Regions from separate parts of the Faecalibacterium duncaniae genome, predicted to be linked through region 1. Evidence: a T-box and tRNA genes for the amino acid it is inferred to sense, from the RefSeq annotation. Region 1 holds a T-box; the other holds one or more tRNA genes.
What was found. The T-box of region 1 lies ahead of GXM22_RS03075 (valine--tRNA ligase). A T-box ahead of a tRNA ligase gene usually reads a tRNA of that ligase, here a tRNA-Val.
Positions count from the first base shown of each region.

Region 1 (7,267 bases):
CCCTGCTTTTTGATGGTGCCATGGGTACTTATTATAAGGCGGCTCCCGGGGTGGAGTGCGAGCAGGCCAACCTGACCGACCCGGCGGGGGTGCTGGCTGTCCACCGGGAGTATCTGGCGGCAGGGGCTGATGCCGTCAAGACGAATACCTTCAGCCTGCCCCGGCTGGCGGCGGCACACACACCCGGCTGGGAACAGCTGGCGCAGGCAGGCTGGCAGCTGGCTGTGCAGGCCGCAGGGGAGACGGGTGCCGCCGTTTTTGCCGACCTCGGCCCGGCTCCGGATACCGAGGCAGTTCCGGCGGGGCAGGTATATACGGCTGTGGCAAAGCAGTTCGCGGCGCTGGGAGCCAGAAATTTCCTGTTCGAGACCCTGAGCTCCGATGCGGGCCTTCTGGATGCCGTGGGGGCCATCAGGGCGGAAGTGCCGGATGCCTTTGTGCTGGTGTCCTTTGCAGTCCTGCCCGATGGCTACACCCGGGAAGGCATGTACTGCAAAGACCTTGCCCGGCGGATGCAGGAAAGCGGCATCGTGGATGCCGTGGGCCTGAACTGCGTGTCGGCACCCGGTGCCATGCGCACACTGGCAAAGCAGCTGGGGGGCACGCTGCCCCTGTCGGTCATGCCCAACGCGGGTTATCCCGTTGTCACCCGGACGCAGGTGAAGTATCAGGGCAGGCCGGAGTACTTTGCAAGGGAGCTGGGCCGTCTGGCCGCCGAGGGCACGGTTCAGATCCTGGGCGGCTGCTGCGGCACTACCCCTGCCCACATTGCCGCCCTGCGGGCGGAGCTGGACAGCCTGACCGTGGTGAAAAAAACGGCTCCGGCAGAAGAGTTTTCCACCGTGAAGGAACAGACGGTGGAAAATGAGGACGCTTTCCTGCGCAAGCTGAACGCAGGGGAAAAGGTCATTGCCATTGAGCTGGATTCTCCCCGCAATGCGGACCTGACCGGTTATCTGGAAGGGGCAAAAAAGCTGCAGGCGGCGGGCGCTGACCTGCTGACCATTGCCGACTGCCCCATTGCACAGGCCCGGATGGATTCCTCTCTGGTGGCCTGCCGGGTCCACCGGGAGCTGGGGCTGTGCACCCTGCCCCACATGACCTGCCGCGACCGCAACCTGAACGCCACCAAGGCTCTGCTGCTGGGCCTGTATGCCGAGGGCGTGCGGGAGGTGCTGGCCATCACCGGTGATCCCATCCCCACGGCGGAGCGGGACGAGGTGAAGAACGTTTACCAGTTCAACTCCCGCAAGCTGGCCCAATACATCGTCTCGCTGGCAGGGGAAGGCCGGGAGATGCCCGGCCCCATGACCGTGTTCGGTGCCCTGAATCTGAACGCCCGCAACTTTGATGTGGAGCTGCGCCGGGCAAAGGAGAAGCTGGAAAACGGCATGAGCGGCTTTCTGACCCAGCCGGTGCTCTCGGCACAGGCGGTGGAAAACCTGAAAAAGTCCCGGGAGACGCTGGGGGCCGATGCAAGGATCCTGGCCGGTATCATGCCGGTGGTCAGCCAGCGCAACGCCATCTTCATGGAGAACGAGATCAACGGCATCCATGTGGAGGACTGGATCATTGAAAAGTTTGCCGGGCTCGACCGTGCCCAGGGCGAGGAGCTGGGTCTTGCCATCTCGCTGGAAATGGCAAAGGCCGCCCTGCCGTATGCGGACGGCCTCTACCTGATGACCCCCTTCAACCGGGTGGCCCTAATGGAGCGGCTGATCGGCAGATTGAAGCAGGAAGTTCTCGGAGCATATTGACAAAACGCAAAAAAAACGTTATATTCTTTGTATAAATGCAACGAGAAAGAGTGTGCGCGGCAAACCGCCTTGCAGAGAGCCGGGGGCAGGTGAGAGCCCGGCAGGTAAGCGCCGCGCACTGTCGCTTTTGAGCAGGGGCGGTGAAGCCAGTAGCCGCCCTCGGAGCTGCCCCACGTTACCGGGGCATCAAGGGGCACGGGCTGTGTTTGCAGCCGGTGCAATTTGGGTGGTACCGCGGTATGTAGTTTACAGCCGTCCCATGGAACGTTCCGTGGGGCGGCTTTTTTCGTCCCACTCATCACATTTTTGGGAGGATACAATGAAAGAACTCGCAAAACAGTACGATCCCAGCCAGGTGGAAGACCGTATCTACCAGTTCTGGCAGGACGGCGGCTACTTCCACACGGAAGCGGACCCCGACAAGAAGCCTTACACCATCGTCATGCCCCCTCCGAACGTGACCGGCCAGCTCCACATGGGCCATGCGCTGGATAACACCATGCAGGATGTGCTCATCCGCACCAAGCGGATGCAGGGCTATGCCGCCCTGTGGGTGCCCGGCACCGACCACGCATCCATCGCCACCGAGGCCAAGGTCGTGGAGGCCATGCGTGCCGAGGGCCTGACCAAGGAGATGGTGGGCCGCGACGGTTTCCTGGAGCGCGCCTGGGACTGGAAGACCAAGTACGGCAACCGCATCGTCAGCCAGCTGAAAAAGCTGGGCACCAGCTGTGACTGGCAGCGGGAGCGCTTTACCATGGACGAGGGCTGCTCGGATGCCGTCAAGGAAGTGTTCGTGCGCCTGTACGACAAGGGCCTGATCTACCGCGGCAACCGGATGGTCAACTGGTGCCCCCACTGCAACACCTCCATCTCGGATGCTGAGGTGGAGTACGAGGAAAAGGACGGCAATTTCTGGCACCTGCTCTACCCGGTCAAGGAGACCGGTGAGATGCTGGAGCTGGCAACCACCCGCCCCGAGACCATGCTGGGTGATACCGCTGTTGCCATCAACGGCGAGGACCCCCGCTATGCCCACCTCCACGGCTGCCATGTTGTCCTGCCCCTGCTGAACAAGGAGATCCCCATCGTCTGCGACGAGCATGCTGATATGACCAAGGGCACCGGTGTCGTCAAGATCACCCCCGCCCACGACCCCAACGACTTTGAAGTGGGTCTGCGCCATGATCTGCCCATCGTTCGGGTGTTTACCTACGACGGCCACATGACCGGTGCTGCCGATAAGGCCGCTGCCGATGCACTGTTTGCCGCAGGCAAGAACACCGTGAACGAGCCCGAGGTGCTGGACTGCGGCAAGTACGCCGGCATGACCACCCTCGAGGCCCGCAAGGCCATTCTGGCAGACCTGAAGGAGGGCGGCTTCCTGAAGGAGATCGAGCCCCTGAAGCACGAGGTCGGTACCTGCTACCGCTGCCACTCCACCATCGAGCCCATGGTCTCCAAGCAGTGGTTCGTCAAGATGGAGCCGCTGGCAAAGCCCGCCATCGAGAGCGTGGAGAAGGGCGAGATCAAGTTCGTGCCCGAGCGCTTTACCAAGAACTACCTCAACTGGATGAAAGGCACCCGCGACTGGTGCATCAGCCGTCAGCTGTGGTGGGGCCACCAGATCCCGGCCTTCTACTGCAATGACTGCGGCGAGACCGTGGTCGCCAAAGAGATGCCCTGCACCTGCCCCAAGTGCGGCGGCAGCCACTTCACCCAGGACCCCGATACGCTGGATACCTGGTTCTCCTCCGCTCTGTGGCCCTTCAGCACTCTGGGCTGGCCCAATGAGGACAGCGCGGACCTGAAGTATTTCTACCCCACCAACACGCTGGTCACCGGCTATGATATCATCGGCTTCTGGGTCAGCCGCATGATCTTCTCCGGCCTGGCCTACACCGGCAAGGCCCCCTTCGACACTGTCTGCATCCACGGCATCGTCCGCGACAGCCAGGGCCGCAAGATGTCCAAGAGCCTGGGCAACGGCATCGACCCGCTGGAGGTCATTGCCCAGTACGGCGCGGATGCACTGCGCTTCATGCTGCTGGACGGCTCCACCCCTGGCAACGATATGCGTTACAGCGAAAAGAAGGTGGAGGCTGCCCGCAACTTTGCTAATAAGCTTTGGAACGCCACCCGTTTTGTCCTGATGAACCTGCCCGAGGACTTCCAGCCCGGCCTGCCCGAGGAGAGCAAGCTGGACATGAGCGACAAGTGGGTGCTGACCAAGCTGAATCAGGTGGCCGGTGCCATGACCGACAACCTCGACCACTTCGAGATGGGTCTGGCCGCTGCCAAGATCAACAGCTTCATCTGGGATGTCTACTGCGACTGGTTCATCGAGATCGCAAAGCCCCGCCTGAACTCCGGCGATGCAGAGCAGGCAGATACCGCCCGCCGTGTGCTGGTGTATGTGCTGGACAAGGCTCTCAAGCTGCTGCATCCCTTCATGCCCTTCATCACGGAGGAGCTGTATCAGGCCCTGCCCGGCTCCGCCGAGACCATTATGACCCAGAGCTGGCCCACCTTTGACGAGGCACACAACTGGGCCGAGGAAGAGGAAGCCTTTGAAAAGGTCATGGACTACATCAAGGCAGTCCGCACCATGCGCACCGAGATGAATGTCCATCCTGCCAAAAAGACCAGTATGATCATCGAGACGGCTGATCCCGCTCCCTTCCGGAATGCAGAGGTCTATCTGGCAAAGTTTGCCTTTGCCACCGACGTGACCTTTACGGAAAAGTACGAGGGCAGCACCGATGGCATGGTGCAGGTGTCCACCCACACCGCCCGCGGCTTTATCCCCATGATGGAGCTGATCGACCGCGAGAAGGAGCTGGCCCGCCTGAACAAGGAAAAGGCCAAGGCCGAGAAGGAACTGGCCATGTTCGAGAACCAGCTGGCCAACCCCAAGTTCGTGGAGCGTGCCCCCGCAGCTCTGGTGGAAGAGATCCGCGCAAAGCGCACCAACAGCCAGAGCAAGCTGGCCAACATCGAGCAGAGCATCAAGGCTCTGGGCTAAGCGGATGCAGGAACAGAATCAACGCACCTCCCCGTGGCTCATCGCGTGGCGGGTGATCTTTACTTTTGCCCTCATCGGCTGCATCGTGTTCATCTTCTCGAACTCTCTGCAGATCGCGGATGTGTCCGAGGGGGCCAGCGGCCGGGTACTGGGGATACTGCAGGGCATCCTGCGGCATCTGGGCCTTCCCGGTGCCGCCGACCGGCTCACCATGCACATCGTGCGCAAGCTGGCGCATTTCTGCGAGTATCTGCTGGAAGGCTTCCTGCTCATGCTCTGCCTGCGGGTGTACACCCGGCATTTCTTCAAGCATGTGTCCTGGCCCATGCTGGGCGGCCTGCTCACAGCCCTGACCGATGAGACCATCCAGCTCTTTGTGCCGGGCCGCAGCGGCCAGGTCACCGATATCTGGATCGATTTTTCCGGTGTGATGACCGGCCTGCTGGTGGGGCTCATCCTGCTGGGGCTTGTCCGGATGTGCATCATTCTCTATCAACATCGAAACGAGGTTTGACGCAATGACCATTGAACAGGCAAATGCCTATTTTGTATCTCTGCCCGAGGGCTTTGCCCCGACCCGGCAGCTGCAGGAAGCCCTTTCTGCCAAGGCAGGCCGGGTGGATTATCTGGGCGTAGCCGGTACGGCTGGCAAAACGACTGCCGCCGCCCTCACGGCGGCGGTGCTCAGAGCTGCCGGTCTCGTTACCGGCAGCTACCACGCAGGCTGTGAGCCGCTCTCTGCCCGCATCCGGGTGAATGGGGAGCCTGTGGCACCGGAGCTGCTTGCACAGGCCGCCGAGATCCTGAGCGCCCGGGAGACCCTGCCCCGTGCGGCTGCCGAGCTGGCTGCCGCTGCCCGCTGCTTTGGCGAGGCAGGCTGTGCGCTGGCCGTGGTGGAACTGCCCGATGCGGGACTTGCCGAGGCCCTGCCCAAGATGCCGGTCTGTGCGGTCACCTCCATCGGCCCGGACGGCATCAGCGCCTCACTGGAGCGCTCCGCCGCGCTGGCGGCCGGTGTCATGCGCAAGGGCAGCATCTGCGTCACCGCGCCTGAGCAGCCCAAGGCTGTGGTCAGTGAGCTCATCGTGGCCGCCGGTAAGGCAGACTGTGAGCTGGTCGTGCCGGACCCCGATGATATCACCTTCCTCGAAGCCGAAAAGTTCGCCAGCCGTGTGGACTACGGCGGCTATACCGTGCCGCTGGCCTTCCTGGGCCGTCACGCGGCGGGCAGTGCCGCCATTGCGGTGGAGCTGGCCCTGGCCCTCTGCAAAAAGGGCTATGACATCCCCGATGAAGCCATTCTGGAAGGTCTGGCCGCTGTGGAGAACCGCAGCAGCATCCGGGTCCTCTCCCAGCGCCCGCTGGTGGTGCTGGATGCCTGCCGCACCCCGCAGCAGGCCATTGCCCTGCTCCACGTCCTGAACATGGCCAAGGTGCGCCACCTGAGCGCTGTCATCGGTCTGGCAGAGGAAGAAGGAGCCGAGGCCTTCTTCTCCGCGCTGGAAAGCGGCTTGACGGCTGAGACCCAGAAAAAAGACCGTACCACCATGCCCGGCATGAGCGAGAATCCCTTTGATAAGGTGTTCCTCGTTCCCCCGGCGGGTACAGATGCCGCCATGACCGAGCGCCTGCTGGAAAAGGCACGCTACCACTTTGATGCCGAGCTCTGCGGGAGCCTGGCCGAAGCCGTGGAGCTTGCCCGGGCCAACAGCCGCCGCGGCCTGCTGATCTGCGGCGGCGAAGCCATCGCACTGGAAGCTGCCGATCTGCTGGCTGAAAAGTAAGCGACACCCTTTTCTAAAATATGCCCGGAAGAGCCTGTACACTGATGGAAACGTGTACAGGCTCTTTTTATTTTAGAAGAAACCGCTCAATCAATGTCTCGCACTGCCGACCTCCCGGAAAGGGGAAGCCTCCGGCAGGCCGGACAAGCCTGAGCGATTCACGCAAGGAAAGGACAGAAAATGGCAACAGTTACATTCAGTGCGGCGGACGATCTGCTCTATGCCTATCTGGCAGGTGAAATCGACCACGATGCAGCACAGAACCTGCGCATCCAGCTGGACGATGCCCTTTTGGCCCGCACCCCCAAAACACTGGTGCTCGATCTGGGCGGGGTTGGGTTTATGGATTCGTCCGGGGTGGGGCTGATTCTGGGCCGCCAGCGCTGCGCCCGCAGTCTGGGCGGAACCCTGCGTATCCAGCACGCCCCGGAGCAGCTGCGCCGCGTTCTGCGGCTGGCCAATATCCCCTGCACGGATGCAGGACAGGAGGAATGAAGATGAAAGCGGAAAACACGACCAGGATCCAATTTGATTCCCTCAGCGTCAACGAAGCGTATGCCCGCGGTGCGGCAGCGGCTTTTCTGGCCCGGTATGACCCCACCGTGCCCCAGCTGGCTGACCTGAAAACGGCGGTATCCGAAGCCGTCACCAACTGCATCGTCCACGCCTACCCCGACCGGGTGGGACCCATCACCATGACA
Region 1 covers NZ_CP048437.1:652,688-659,954, forward strand. The annotation lists gene GXM22_RS03070 (bifunctional homocysteine S-methyltransferase/methylenetetrahydrofolate reductase) at 1-1,757, shown strand, start outside; T-box leader at 1,789-2,020, shown strand; gene GXM22_RS03075 (valine--tRNA ligase) at 2,077-4,782, shown strand; gene GXM22_RS03080 (VanZ family protein) at 4,787-5,296, shown strand; gene GXM22_RS03085 (folylpolyglutamate synthase/dihydrofolate synthase family protein) at 5,301-6,566, shown strand; gene GXM22_RS03090 (anti-sigma factor antagonist) at 6,747-7,061, shown strand; gene spoIIAB (anti-sigma F factor) at 7,064-7,267, shown strand, end outside.

Region 2 (7,267 bases), 1.4 Mb from region 1:
CCGCCGAGACGGAGTCATCCAGGATCAGGATGGGCGCGTCCTTGAGCAGGGCGCGGGCGATGGAGATGCGCTGTTTCTGGCCGCCGGACACCGTCACGCCGCGTTCGCCCAGAACGGTCTCGTAGCCGTCCTTGAAATCCACGATATTATCCCGCACATCGGCCATGCTTGCCGCCCGCTCGATGTCCTCGGGGGTGGCATCGTCCACACCAAAGGCAATGTTGTGGGCGATGGTGTCCGAGAACAGGAAATTATCCTGCGGAACGTAGGCACAGGCATTGCGCACCGAGTGGATGGAAAGGCTGTTCACATCCCTGCCGTCCACAAACAGGGTTCCGTCCGGCACATTATAGGTGCGCAGCAGCAGGTCCACCAGGGCGGTCTTGCCCGCACCGGTCTTGCCCACGATGCCCACGCTCTCGCCGGGCGCGATGGTAAAGGAGATATCCCGCAGCACATCGTACTCGCCGTCCGGGTAGCGGAAGTTCAGGTGGCGGAACTCGATGCCGCCTTTGGGGTCGGTCAGGTCGGCCACGCCGGGGCGGTCGGCCACATCGATGGGGGCATCCAGCAGCTCGGTGATGCGGTTCAGGGAGGCCTTGCCGCGGCTGGTCTTTTCGATCAGCATGGACACAGCCATGATGGGCCAGACGATGGCCTCAAAGTAGCCGATGTACTCCACCAGCTGGCCGGCGTTGAACCGGCCCTGATAGACCAGATAACCGCCGTAACCCAGAATGATGCAGACCACGGACTCCACGAACAGGGTCACCAGCACCTCCAGCAGGGTGGCGATCTTCGTGTAGGTCACGTTGATCTCCTCGTTTTCCTTGTTCAGCTTCCGGAAGGCCTGCAGTTCCTTGTATTCCTTGACAAAGGCCTTGATGACCGCAATGCCGGAAAAGTTCTCCTGCGCGAAATCGGAAAGGCCGGAGAAGGCCTCCTGCCGCTCCTCCCAGCGCCGGGTCATCACCTTGCTCATCTGGGTGCCGATGGCAAACATGAGCAGCGCCGGGATCAGGGCCAGCAGGGTCAGCCGCACGTCCATGGTCCACATCTTATAAAGAGCCAGCAGACCCAGGGTCAGCGCGTCGAAGAACATCAGCACGCCGTCGCCGAAGCACTCCTGAATGGTGTCCAGGTCGTTGGTGTACAGGCTCATCAGGTTGCCGACCTTGTTCACCTGATAGTACTGCTGGGACAGCCTGCGGCTGTGGTCGAACATCCGCTCCCGCAGGTCTGCCGCGACCCGCACCGCCGAGCCGAAGAAACAGATGCGCCACAAAAAGCGCCCAATGACCATCAGCACCACGATCCAGATCATGGGCAGGCAGATGTGCTGCAGCAGCACCTCTTTGGTAAAGAGCAACGTCTCACCGTTCACCACCACCTGGCCAAGGTTCACCCCGTTGATGACCAGCCGGTAGAGCTGCGGGATCAAAAGCTGGATGTAATCCACCGTCAGCAGGGCGGCAAGGCCCAGCAGCAGTACGGGAGCATGCTTGAGGTAATACCGGTTGATGTACTTTCCGAATATCACTGCGTTTTTCCCTCCTTTTCCAATTCCAAAAAAGCTTTCAATGTACAAAAAAGCCGCTGCATCACACGACGAATCATGTTTTGCAGTGGCTTGTTTGTCTGGAGCGGCCGACGAGGCTCGAACTCGCTACCTCCACCTTGGCAAGGTGGCGCTCTACCAGATGAGCTACGGCCGCATATAAAGTGCCTCCGATCGGAATCGAACCAATGACACGGGGATTTTCAGTCCCCTGCTCTACCGACTGAGCTACAGAGGCATATAAGCTGCTTCCAGAGAAGCAGCAGCGACCCGGATCGGGCTCGAACCGACGACCCCCAGCGTGACAGGCTGGTGCTCTAACCAACTGAGCTACCGGGCCACATGGTGGAAGTTAACGGGCTCGAACCGCTGACCCTCTGCTTGTAAGGCAGATGCTCTCCCAGCTGAGCTAAACTTCCACAAAATGGAGCGGCCGACGAGGCTCGAACTCGCTACCTCCACCTTGGCAAGGTGGCGCTCTACCAGATGAGCTACGGCCGCACATTTCATGTGGTCTGCCGGGGTTTCGCTCCCGGCGACGTTGGCTATTATAGCGTAAAACGCAGGCTTTGTCAACAACAAATTTCCAAAAAATCAGACTTTTTGCAAAACACGCCTGTCTGCGCCTGTTTTTCAAAAACAAAGCCGAAACCGGAATGAAACCGAAATGTTTCAGCTTTGCGGCGGCAGACACAAAGAAAATTCGGTTGCGTTCCCTTCTTAAAGAGGTTATAATAAACTTGTCAAAAAGTTGCACAAAAACACGTCTGCTGTGCCGCGCGGGCGGGCAGACGTATTTTTGTGCCGAGATTTTGCCAGAAAAAGGAGCAACCGCAATGTACAAGATCACTGAAAAGGTCGCGCTGAACCCCACCGTGACAAAGATGGTCATTGAAGCCCCGCTCATTGCCAAAAAGGCAAAGCCGGGCCAGTTCATCATTGTGCGCCCGTTTGAGGACAGCGAGCGCATCCCCCTGACCGTGGCCGGTTACGACCGTGAAAAGGGCACTGTGGATATCATTTTCCAGATCGTGGGCGGCACCACCATGGAGCTGAACAGCCTGAACGCAGGCGACAGCGTCCATGACTTTGTGGGCCCCTTGGGCCGCGCCACCGAGACCGAGGGCCTGAAAAAGGTCTGTGTTGTGGGCGGCGGCGTGGGCTGCGCCATCGCCCTGCCCATTGCCAAGGAGCTGCATGACCAGGGCTGCACCGTCCACAGCGTCATCGGCTTCCGCAATAAGGATCTGCTCATCCTCGAGGACGAGTTCAACGCCTGCAGTGACGAGCTGCGCATTATGACCGATGACGGCAGCTACGGCACCAAGGGTGTGGTCACTGCCGCTCTGGACGAGCTGGTGGCCGCCGGCAACCAGTATGATCTGGTCATCACCATCGGCCCGCTGATCATGATGAAATTCGTCGTCAAGACCTGCCAGAAGCACGGGCTGAAGAGCATTGTCTCCATGAACCCCATTATGATCGATGGCACCGGCATGTGCGGCGGCTGCCGCCTGACCGTGGGCGGCGAGACCAAGTTTGCCTGCGTGGACGGTCCCGACTTTGACGGTGACCTCGTCGATTTCGACGAAGCCATGGCCCGCGGCACCATGTACCGCCCCTTTGAGGCAAAGGCCCGCGAGAAGGCCTGCAATCTGTTCAAGACTGAGGAGGCAAAGTAAGATGGCTTTCAATATGGATCCCAAAAAGTGCCCCATGCCCACCCAGGACCCCAACGTCCGCAACAAGAACTTTGAGGAAGTTGCACTGGGCTATACCGAAGAGATGGCCGTGAACGAGGCAAAGCGCTGCATCCACTGCAAGAATAAGCCCTGCCAGACCGGCTGCCCCGTGGGCATCGATATCCCCGAGTTCATCGGTCATGTGGCCGAGGGCGACTTTGAAGCCGCCTATCAGGTCATTGCCCGCTCCTCCTCCCTGCCCGCCGTCTGCGGCCGTGTCTGCCCCCAGGAGAGCCAGTGCGAGGGCAAGTGCACCCGCGGCATCAAGAACGAGCCCGTGGGCATCGGCCGCCTGGAGCGCTTTGTGGCCGACTGGCACCGTGAAAATGTCCACACCGCCCCCATCGTGCCCGCATGGAACGGCCACAAGGTCGCCATCATCGGCGCTGGCCCTGCCGGTCTGACTGCCGCAGGCGATCTGGCCAAGCTGGGCTATAAGGTCACCGTCTACGAGGCCCTGCATGTGGCCGGCGGCGTGCTGATGTACGGCATCCCCGAGTTCCGTCTGCCCAAGGCCATCGTGCAGCAGGAGATCGACGGCCTGAAGAAGATGGGCGTAGATTTTGAGTGCAACATGGTCATCGGCAAGGTGCTGACCATCGACGAGCTGATGGACGAGTACGGCTACGAGGCCGTGTTCGTTGGCTCCGGTGCCGGTCTGCCCCGCTTCATGGGCATCCCCGGCGAGAGCCTGAAGGGCGTGTACTCCGCCAACGAGTTCCTGACCCGCTCCAACCTGATGAAGGCCTACCTGCCCACCAGCAAGACCCCCATCCGCACCGGCAAAAAGGTGGCCGTTGTGGGCGGCGGCAACGTGGCCATGGATGCTGCCCGCAGCGCCCTGCGTCTGGGTGCTGAGACTGTGTACATCGTCTACCGCCGCGGCATGGCCGAGCTGCCTGCCCGTAAGGAGGAGGTCGAGCACGCCGAGGAAGAGGGCATCATCTTCAAGACCCTGTGCAACCCTGTGGAGATCCACGCCAACGACGAAGGCTTCGTCAAGTCCATCACCTGCATTGAGATGGAGCTGGGTGAGCCCGACGCTTCCGGCCGCCGCCGCCCCATCGAGAAGAAGGGCAGCGAATTCACCATGGATGTGGACACCGTGATCATGAGCCTGGGCACCAGCCCCAACCCCCTGATCCGCTCCACCACTCCCGGCCTGGAGACCAACAAGCACGGCTGCATCGTCACCGAGGGTGACGAGGGCAAGACCAGCCGTGAGGGCGTGTACGCCGGCGGCGATGCCGTGACCGGTGCCGCCACCGTCATCAAGGCCATGGGTGCCGGTAAGGCAGCCGCCAAGGCCATGGACGAGTACATCCAGAATAAGTAACCGTGATCCCTGGCTCCCCTATTAGGAGAGCTCCGCAAGGCGCTGGCACAGCCAGACCGAAGCGGTGAGAGATTCAGCCGACATTCCATTGTGGAGTGTCGGCCTTTTTGTTGTATCCCACTCTTTATGCATCCTGCCCAAAAAACAGAGCAATATTTTGTCGCTCAAACTTGGCGGAATCTGATTGATTTTGACTGAAATTTTGCTATAATAAGGGTACAAGGCGGTCAGAACCCGCCAATGTCAATCAAAATCAATCATATAAATCGAACAAGGGGGAATGTTCCCGATGCTGGCAGAAGAACGATTCAGCCTGATTTTGGATCTGCTGGCGCGGCAGCGCACCGCCACCGTGCAGGAGTTGTGCGAGGCGTTGAATGCAAGCGAATCCACCATCCGGCGCGACCTGAACGAGCTGGACAAGCTGGGCAAACTGAACAAGGTGCACGGCGGGGCCACCCTGCCGGACAGCCCCTTCCGCACCGACGAGCCTACCATGGCCGCCAAGGAAGAGCTGGCCGTCAGTCAGAAGCAGAGCATCGCCCAGGCGGCGGCAGAACTGATCCTGCCGGAAGATTTCATCTATCTGGATGCAGGCTCCAGCACGCTGGCTCTGGCACGGGCGCTGAGCGGCCCGGCCCTGAACGCCAGCTATGTGACCAACGGCGTGGCCCACGCCCGCCTGCTGGCCCAGAAAGGCTGCCGGGTGTTCCTGCCCGGCGGGCTGCTGCGGCCCCAGACCGAGGCCATCATCGGGGCGGCTGCGCTGACTGCCATCCAGCAGTACAATTTCACCAAAGCCTTCATGGGAGCCAATGGCGTGGCGCTGGGTTCCGGCTTTACCACCCCAGACCCCGAGGAGGCAGCCGTCAAGGCTGCGGCTCTCCACCGGGCGCGGGAAGCGTGGTTCCTGGTGGACGACACCAAATTCGCGCAGGTCTACCCCGCCGTCATCTGTGATCTGCACAGCGGTGCCATCCTGACGAACCGGTGCCCCAACCCCAAATACCGGCAATACACTCTGATAAAGGAGACCGAGGTATGATCTACACTGTAACGTTCAATCCTGCCATCGATTATGTCGTCCGTCTCGACAGGCCCCTTGAGGTGGGCGAGGTGAACCGCGCCGCCGGGGAGGACTGCGTGCTGGGCGGCAAGGGCATCAATGTTTCCGGCGTGCTCCGGGAGCTGGGCTGTGAGAGCGTGGCTCTGGGCTTTGTGGCCGGTGAGACCGGTGCCTGGCTGGAGCGGGGTCTGGCCGCGCAGGGGCTCCGGACCGATTTCATCCATCTGGCCGAGGGCATGACCCGCATCAACGTCAAGATCAAGGCGGGCACCGAGACTGAGCTGAACGGCGCAGGCCCCAGCATCCCGGAAAGTGCCATGCAGCAGCTGGAAGCCCAGCTGGACACCCTGCAGCCTGACGACATCCTCATTCTGGCGGGCAGCATCCCCAAGAGCCTTTCCCAGAGCACCTACGAGCGGCTGCTGGCAGGGCTGGAGGGCCACGGCGTGCGGGCCGTGGTGGATGCCACCCAGGATCTGCTGGTCAACGTCCTCCCCTATCACCCCTTCCTGATCAAGCCCAACGATCACGAGCTGGGCGAGATCGTGGGCCGGGAGCTGAAAACGGACGAAGAGATCACCGCCGCCGCCCGCGCTCTGCAGGAAAAGGGTGCCCGAAACGTGCTGGTGAGCATGGCCGGGAACGGCGCTCTGCTGGTGGATGAGCACGGCGAGGTGCACCGCATCGGCTGCCCCAAAGGCAAGGTCGTGAACAGCGTGGGCGCAGGCGACAGCATGGTGGCCGGTTTTGTGGCAGGTTATCTGCAAAGCGGCAGCTATGAGCAGGCCCTCAGGCTGGGCACCGCCTGCGGCAGTGCCACCGCGTTCAGCCTTGGGCTGGCAACGAAAGAAAAGATCGAAGAATTGTTTGGTCAAATTTAAGGCAGCTCACCCTCTCCGTCATTGCTGACGCAATGCCACCTCCCCCAAAGTGGGAGGTCTTGACAGTCATTGCTATGTTGATGGTTTTGCCAAGGGCTCTCCCTTCGGGAGAGCTGGACGCGAAGCGGCCTGAGAGGGTGAGGACGCTACGAGAGAAAGGAGAACCCTTATGCGCATTACGGAATTATTCACCGCAAAGTCCATCGAGCTGGATTCTGCGGCCTCCAACCGGGACGAGATCCTCTCCCGGCTGGTAGAACTGCAGGCCACCCACGGCAACATCACCGACACAGAAGCCTACAAGAAGGCGCTCTACGCCCGGGAGGATGAGGCCTCCACCTACGTGGACAACGGCATCACCGTTCCCCACGCCAAGACGAATGTGGTCACCCGGCCCAGCCTGGCCGCCCTGCGTCTGAGCACCCCGGTGCAGTACAACGCCGAGGATGACGGCAAGACCGACCTGCTCTTTGCCATTGCAGCCCCCGAAAACGGCAGCCTGCATGTGGATATGCTGGCCCGCATGATGCAGATGCTGATGAACGAGGACTTTGTGGAAAAGCTGAAGGCCGCCAGGACCCCCGCCGAATTCCTTGCCCTCATCGACGCACAGGAGGAGGCCCAGTTCGGTGAGGAGAGCTTCACCCAGCAGGTCATCCCCCAGAGCGGCTACCGCATTCTGGC
Region 2 covers NZ_CP048437.1:2,011,630-2,018,896, forward strand. The annotation lists gene GXM22_RS09755 (ABC transporter ATP-binding protein) at 1-1,540, opposite strand, end outside; tRNA gene GXM22_RS09760 (tRNA-Gly) at 1,640-1,715, opposite strand; tRNA gene GXM22_RS09765 (tRNA-Phe) at 1,724-1,796, opposite strand; tRNA gene GXM22_RS09770 (tRNA-Asp) at 1,825-1,898, opposite strand; tRNA gene GXM22_RS09775 (tRNA-Val) at 1,902-1,977, opposite strand; tRNA gene GXM22_RS09780 (tRNA-Gly) at 1,984-2,059, opposite strand; gene GXM22_RS09785 (sulfide/dihydroorotate dehydrogenase-like FAD/NAD-binding protein) at 2,395-3,240, shown strand; gene gltA (NADPH-dependent glutamate synthase) at 3,242-4,636, shown strand; gene GXM22_RS09795 (DeoR/GlpR family DNA-binding transcription regulator) at 4,917-5,681, shown strand; gene pfkB (1-phosphofructokinase) at 5,678-6,583, shown strand; gene GXM22_RS09805 (PTS fructose transporter subunit IIABC) at 6,753-7,267, shown strand, end outside.
Region 2: it has a tRNA-Val gene. The T-box ahead of GXM22_RS03075 (valine--tRNA ligase) is inferred to sense a tRNA for this amino acid. The anticodon was not compared.